DNA from 2 places in the Brevibacillus sp. HB1.3 genome. Region 1 is predicted to be linked to the other one. Evidence: a T-box and tRNA genes for the amino acid it is inferred to sense, from the RefSeq annotation. Region 1 holds a T-box; the other holds one or more tRNA genes.
What was found. A T-box is a leader RNA that pairs with one kind of tRNA and senses whether it is charged. The one in region 1 lies ahead of serS (serine--tRNA ligase), so its partner is inferred to be a tRNA-Ser.
Positions count from the first base shown of each region.

Region 2: it encodes a tRNA-Ser, which carries the amino acid that the T-box ahead of serS (serine--tRNA ligase) is inferred to sense. The anticodon was not compared.

Region 1 is NZ_JABMIT010000016.1:108,182-111,588, forward strand. Features, by position in the region: gene aceB (malate synthase A) at 1-254, opposite strand, end outside; gene serS (serine--tRNA ligase) at 673-1,953, opposite strand; T-box leader at 2,007-2,232, opposite strand; gene pdxT (pyridoxal 5'-phosphate synthase glutaminase subunit PdxT) at 2,357-2,932, opposite strand; gene pdxS (pyridoxal 5'-phosphate synthase lyase subunit PdxS) at 2,943-3,407, opposite strand, start outside.
Region 2 is NZ_JABMIT010000003.1:133,384-136,790, reverse strand. Features, by position in the region: gene HPY31_RS08240 (EamA family transporter) at 1-398, shown strand, start outside; gene HPY31_RS08235 (DinB family protein) at 547-1,011, shown strand; gene HPY31_RS08230 (glyoxalase superfamily protein) at 1,008-1,373, shown strand; tRNA gene HPY31_RS08225 (tRNA-His) at 1,458-1,533, opposite strand; tRNA gene HPY31_RS08220 (tRNA-Leu) at 1,551-1,637, opposite strand; tRNA gene HPY31_RS08215 (tRNA-Val) at 1,647-1,722, opposite strand; tRNA gene HPY31_RS08210 (tRNA-Glu) at 1,756-1,829, opposite strand; tRNA gene HPY31_RS08205 (tRNA-Ser) at 1,838-1,930, opposite strand; gene thiM (hydroxyethylthiazole kinase) at 2,817-3,407, opposite strand, start outside.

The sequences.
Region 1 (3,407 bases):
AATGGAGCAACAGTCCAATCTCCTTTACGAATGTCCGCTGTTTCCTGTAGAAAATCCGGTAGTTGACCTGCATCGATTTGCAATTGACGCTCCACACGTTTAGCCAACAATTGTTGTCGTCTGTCGCCAAACCTTTGCTCCAGCTTCATCACGAATTGAATCGCTTCTGGTGTCAGGATATCTTGATAACCAGGGTGCATCTCACCGGAAATCTGCACCTCCAGCGGATATGGATTCGTTGGTACGGTAGTCAAAACAGCTCCTCCTCCCTCAATTCAAAGTTATTATGGTACAGACTTATAAAATTATTTTTATTATATAACAGTAGTGACAAAAAAATATCCTACTCCTGATACCCACTGCCACTACAATGACTGCAGCATACATGGCCGTCTCCCAAGCACTTGTGGCAAGCCGCTCCGTTGGCATCACGACCAACGCCTCCACATTTTGGGCAATTTTGTTCTCCGTTTCCTTCACACCGATAGCAGTCCATTCTCCATTCCTCCATTTCTGTATTAAAACAATATTCTTAAAATTTGTTTTTATTATATAACAGAGATTAGTACAGTGCAACACGTTTTTTAAAAATTTCCACCTGTATTAGTACACAATATAAAACAGCCCTTGACCCGTTATGGATCAAGAGCTGCTTTTTAACTCTCTCGGTTATTACTTCGGTGCGATCTTGTCTACTCCGCCCATGTATGGACGAAGAACTTCTGGAATCACGATTGCTCCGTCTGCCTCTTGGTAGTTCTCCAAGATCGCTGCTACTGTACGTCCAATCGCCAAACCAGAACCATTCAAGGTATGCACAAATTCCGGCTTCGATTTCGTATCGCGACGGAAACGGATATTCGCACGGCGTGCTTGGAAATCTTCAAAGTTCGAGCAAGAAGAAATCTCACGGTATGTGTCGCCGCTCGGAATCCAAACCTCGATGTCGAATTTCTTCGCAGCCGTAAAACCAAGATCGCCTGTGCACATGCTCAGGACACGGTATGGCAATCCAAGCAGTTGAAGCACCTTCTCAGCGTTTTTCACCAGCTTGTCGAGTTCGTCATAAGACTCTTCTGGTTTCACGAATTTCACCAGCTCAACTTTGTTGAATTGATGCTGACGAATCAACCCACGCGTATCACGGCCAGCAGAACCCGCTTCCGAGCGGAAACATGCGCTGAAAGCAGTGTAGTAGCGAGGAAGATCCGCTCCATCCATGATCTCATCACGATGCATATTTGTGACTGGCACCTCTGCCGTTGGAATCAGGAAGTAATCTGGTCCTTCGATTTTGAATGCATCCTCTTCGAACTTAGGCAATTGACCCGTTCCCGTCATGCTCGTACGGTTGACGATATACGGTGGGATCACTTCTTCATAGCCATGCTCATTCGAGTGCAAATCCATCATGAAGTTCATCAGTGCGCGCTCCAGACGTGCGCCCAAGCCTTTATAGAAAACAAAACGGCTTCCTGTTACTTTTGCCGCGGTTTCAAAATCGAGGATGCCTGCTTGGCTAGCCAGCTCCCAGTGAGGCTTAATCTCGAAGTCAAACGCACGTGGATCTCCCCATGTCCAGGCGATCACGTTATCGTCTTCTGTTGTACCGATCGGCGTGCTTTCATGCGGAAGGTTTGGGAGGCTCAGCAAAATGAACTCCAGCTGTTCATCCAGTTGACGCAGCTCTTCATCCAAAGCCTTGATGCGCTCATTTACTTCTTTCATTTCCGCGATCAGATGGTCTGCATTTTCCTTATTGCGTTTCATAACCGCTACTTGCTCGGAAACCGTGTTACGCTTATTTTTCAGCGCTTCTGCTTCTTGGATGACTTGACGACGCTTTTCATCTACTTCTACGAATTGATCCAACGCAGAAATATCCTCATTACGGTGAGCCAAACGGCGCTTTACTTCTTCTAGATCCTGGCGTAATACTTTTACGTCCAACATGTGTAAATCCCTCCGAATCGTATTGAAAAAAAACAAAAAACACCCGTCCCCTGGTAAGGGACGAGTGTTGTATACCCGCGTTGCCACCCTCGTTGACACATGCAGCATTCCTTCATGCATATGTCCACTCTTCCGTCATAACGGGACGGTTCCGGGCAAAGTTGTTGTTCCTTTGCCACTCCGAGATGGATTCCCTCACATAACCGGATCGGTTCGCACCTACCACCGACTCTCTAGGCCTGGCTCTTGTGAAGTACTTGTTCTCATCATCGCATTCTCATTCATGAATACTATTATTGTTAACTGTACTACAGGTTCTATACGTATGTAAAGAGTACCCAACCTCGATCTTTTCAGAAAAAAAGATCGGCGCCTTTTTACGGCCGATCTTCCGGTATGACAGCTAGCTTCTGTATTCCTTAACCATGTCGAGAAAGTATTTGTGCAGTCTTGTATCTTCGGTCAATTCCGGGTGAAAGGCTGCTGCCAAATAGTGACCGCTTCGGGCGACAACAATCTTGTCTTCGTGCTTAGCCAAGACTTGACCGTTCTCTCCCACTTCCATGATATACGGTGCCCGGATGAACACTGCCGGGTAATCTGCCCCCACATCGGCAACAGGCATCAACACTTCAAAGCTCTCCTTTTGGCGACCAAAAGCATTCCGTTCCACTTTTATATCCATCAAGCCTAAATGGTGATCGTCTTGCCCTTGAATCCGTTTCGCCAGAAGAATCGCTCCTGCGCAAGTTCCGAAGATCGGCTTGTTCGCTTTACCGAACTCTTGAACCGCCTCCATGAATCCGTACTTGTGCATCAGCTTGCTAATCGTGGTGCTTTCTCCGCCAGGAATGACCAGTCCATCTAGGTCATCCAGTTCTTCTACTCGTTTGACCGGGATAGCTGTGGCACCAACCTCTTCTAGCATTCGCAGATGTTCTGCTACAGCTCCTTGTAGAGCGAGTACGCCGATTTTCATGCTACTCACCTTACCAGCCGCGCTCTTGCATGCGATCAGCTTCACGAATTTTGGAGATTTCGATTCCTGGCATTGCCGTCCCCAAGCCTTTGGATACGCGAGCAATCAGTTCGTAATCCGTGTAGTGAGTAGTCGCTTCCACAATCGCGCGAGCAAACTTCTCCGGATTCTCTGATTTAAAGATACCAGAGCCAACAAACACGCCATCGGAACCGAGTTGCATCATCAGGGCAGCATCTGCTGGTGTTGCTACTCCACCTGCTGCGAAGTTTACGACTGGCAGCTTACCTGTTTTGTGTACCTCTTCAAGCAGTTCGTATGGGGCACCCAGGTTCTTGGCTTCCGCCATCAGTTCATCGTAGGACATGGCTTGCACTTTACGGATTTGGGACATCATCGTGCGCATGTGACGAACAGCCTCTACAATGTTTCCGGTACCTGGCTCTCCTTTTGTGCGGATCATGGATGCACCTTC
Region 2 (3,407 bases), on a different contig from region 1:
GAATTCTTCCAGGAATGGACCCCTACTTGCGAAGCGCGATTTCGATTAGTATGGCTGCCCTGATGCTCTCGATCGTTTATCCACCAACTTTCCTGGTAAATGGTCAGCTTCTGCAAGGTTTGCTGCCGCTTGGTCTTTTGGTTGCGATCTTCGGTTCGGTTATTCCCATCTTCTGTTTGGCTGTCGGTGTGCCACGGATCGGCAATGGACTGGCTACCATTTTAAGTGCAGTCGAGCTGCCCACCGTCGTGCTCTTGTCGAGCTTCGTGCTTCAAGAGACTGTCTCTCTCCCTCAATGGGGTGGCGTATTCATGATCCTTGCTGCCATCTGCGTACCGCAAGTAAAATGGCGGAAACTATTCTCCCCTTCTCACGCCCTCGAGCAGGAAAGAATGTAGCGCCGTTTCTTATAACCGCATACAAAAAGCGTGCAGACGAATTGGCTCTGCACGCTTTTTTTGACGATGCTCCCTCTTCTTATAGAAGGAAGGTAGAATCTTTGACTCGAATTTATTTACAAAGACTGCCACTCTAGGGGGAAAGGATATGGAAAAACGGCATAAAGTGTTATTCCAGCAGCTAGCGGATTATCGACAGGAGACATTAAAAGCAATCGATGGCTTGACGGAGGAAGATGTGAACATCATTCCCGATGGTTTCTCCAACAATATCTTGTGGAATCTGGGGCATATCTATCTCGATCAGTATTTATGGATCGCTCACCTAACAAAAGAAACGATCCCAATCCCCTCTGGCTTCAACGAATGGTTTAACTTCGGGACAAAGCCAGCTGATTGGGATACGCAGCCACCGAAACTCGCCGTGCTCGTCTCCTTATTACAAGAACAACCTCAGAAGATACAAGCCGCTTACAAGGATCGATTAGAAGAAGAGTTTCCCGCAACGGAATCTGGCATGCATACGATTGCACAAGTGCTTGTCCGAACGATTTTTCACGAAGGGATGCACCTCGCCTCCCTCAATTCAATCCGGAGGTGTCTGGGCAAATGAATCAGATTATCACGCCGATTTTTCGTATGTTTGATGTTGAGAAGGCAAGAGAGTTTTATGTGGAGTTTCTAGGTTTTCAGATTGATTGGGAGCATCGGTACGAAGATCATTTTCCTTTGTACATGCAAATTTCCTCTCCGTCGTGCACGCTTCATCTGTCCGAGCATCACGGGGATGCTTGTCCTGGCTCAGCGATTCGCGTACAGGTAGAGAACATTGAGCTTTTTCATCAGTCCCTGTTAAGTCAAGAGTACAAGTATGCTCGTCCTGGTTTAGAGGAGACGCCGTGGGGAACGCGTGAAGTGAGCGTGACCGATCCTTTTGGCAATCGCCTTCACTTTTATCAGCCTGATCACTCGTAAACAAAGACAAAGAAAGCCCAGCCGGAGTTCCTTTACAGGAGCCACCGCTGGGCTATTTCGTTTTACATTTTGAACATAAATAGATGGGGCGATCGATGGGACTTGAACCCACGAGTGCCGGAGCCACAATCCGGTGCGTTAACCCCTTCGCCACGACCGCCATATATAGGGTTTGCTTGGTGCGGTCGAGAGGACTTGAACCTCCACGGTGTTGCCACCACTAGAACCTGAATCTAGCGCGTCTGCCAATTCCGCCACGACCGCATATAAAAATGGTGGAGGCTGACGGGATCGAACCGCCGACCCTCTGCTTGTAAGGCAGATGCTCTCCCAGCTGAGCTAAGCCTCCAAATCACCTACAAGATGTAGGGATTTTTCTAAGTGACCCGTAGGGGATTCGAACCCCTGTATGACAGCGTGAAAGGCTGCTGTGTTAAACCGCTTCACCAACGGGCCAAGTATGATGGCGGATGGAGTGGGATTTGAACCCACGAGACGGTTCGACACCGCCTACACGATTTCCAATCGTGCTCCTTCGGCCGCTCGGACATCCATCCATCGAGCCTGCAAGCATTCGCTTCGGCAAGAATTAATCTATCATATTCACAACATGATATCAAGTGATATTTTGAAAGTTTTTCCCTTTGTCCATCTCCAAGCCGTTCATGTCAGGCGATTATCTATCGAAACGAAAAAAGGGAGATTGCCTAAAGCAACTTCCCTTCTTGTTCAATATGATACAAGTAGTATTCCTTTACCAGACGGAGTGATGTCAGTTGTCAAAAAGAAAACGCCGTTCAGTAGGCTTCCCCTGTTTGTACGGAAACTGGTGTGGGCCTGGATGCTCCGGGCCGGCTGCGCCCATTGATGATGTCGACAGATGCTGCAAGAGGCATGATGAATGCTATGTAAAGCACGGCTATTTCTCTTGTCACTGCGATCAGGAGCTCGTACGCTGCCTTCGAAATAAAGTAAACAACACAACGGAGAAAGGGAAAATGGCCGGAATCATCTCGAACTTTTTCTCACGAACAGGGTGCTTTCCCAGCAATCCTCGCTAGCCTTTTCTGAATCGTTCTCCTTGTCAGTTTTCATCCAAAAAACGGTAACAACTTGGACATGATTCAGACATAATTACCTTGTTTTTCCTTGTATTTTTTTGGTACTCTATTGAATGTCCAAGGAGGGTACGCAGCGTGGAATTGCACATACGAACAGACGCCAGTGTGGCACTGACGTTAAAGAGAGAAATTATTTGTCATGGTATTTCCCGTTTTTATGTCCGTCCATACGATGATGATCACGTTGAATTTATATTCCTATCACTCTCAGAGCACCAGAAGAAGCTGCTGTCTTATTCACTACGAAATTACAGCTACTGTCTAACATATCTAGCTTAATCGTTCTACGGCCATTTTCCTCCCCTTTTTAAAAGGGGAATTTTTATTCCCTTTTTTCGATGTATCCAAGACGGCGAACATCGTCTGCGGTCAAGTTATGCAAGACATTCAAAAATTCGATTTGGAAACTGCCTGGGCCTCCTTCTGCTGCTTTCTCGGCTGCCAGCTGAGCAGCAACACCGTAGCATACCAATGCCGCAGCTCCTGCGATCAGCTTGTCTTTTGCAATGGCTGCAAACGCTCCCATAACAGACGTTAACAAACAGCCTGTTCCAGTCACCTTCGTTAAGATTGGGTGACCATTATAGATCGAGTAAGTCGTTTCTCCGTCCGAAATAACGTCGACCTTACCCGTAATCGCAACAATTGTCCTTAGCTTTTTCGCTGCTGCTCTCGCTAGGTCCTCGACATCTCCACCCGCTTCCTTCGCATCTACACCTTTAATTTCCCACCGCTCCCCGATAACGTTCGCAATCTCGGCAGCATTTCCTCTTACGAGGGCTATATCTAATTCCTGCGCAAGATGTTGACTTGTCTCGGTTCGATACGATGTTGCTCCCGCTCCCACTGGATCAAACAAAACAGGCACTCCATGCTGATTCGCGGATTTTCCTGCGATCAACATCGCTTCGAT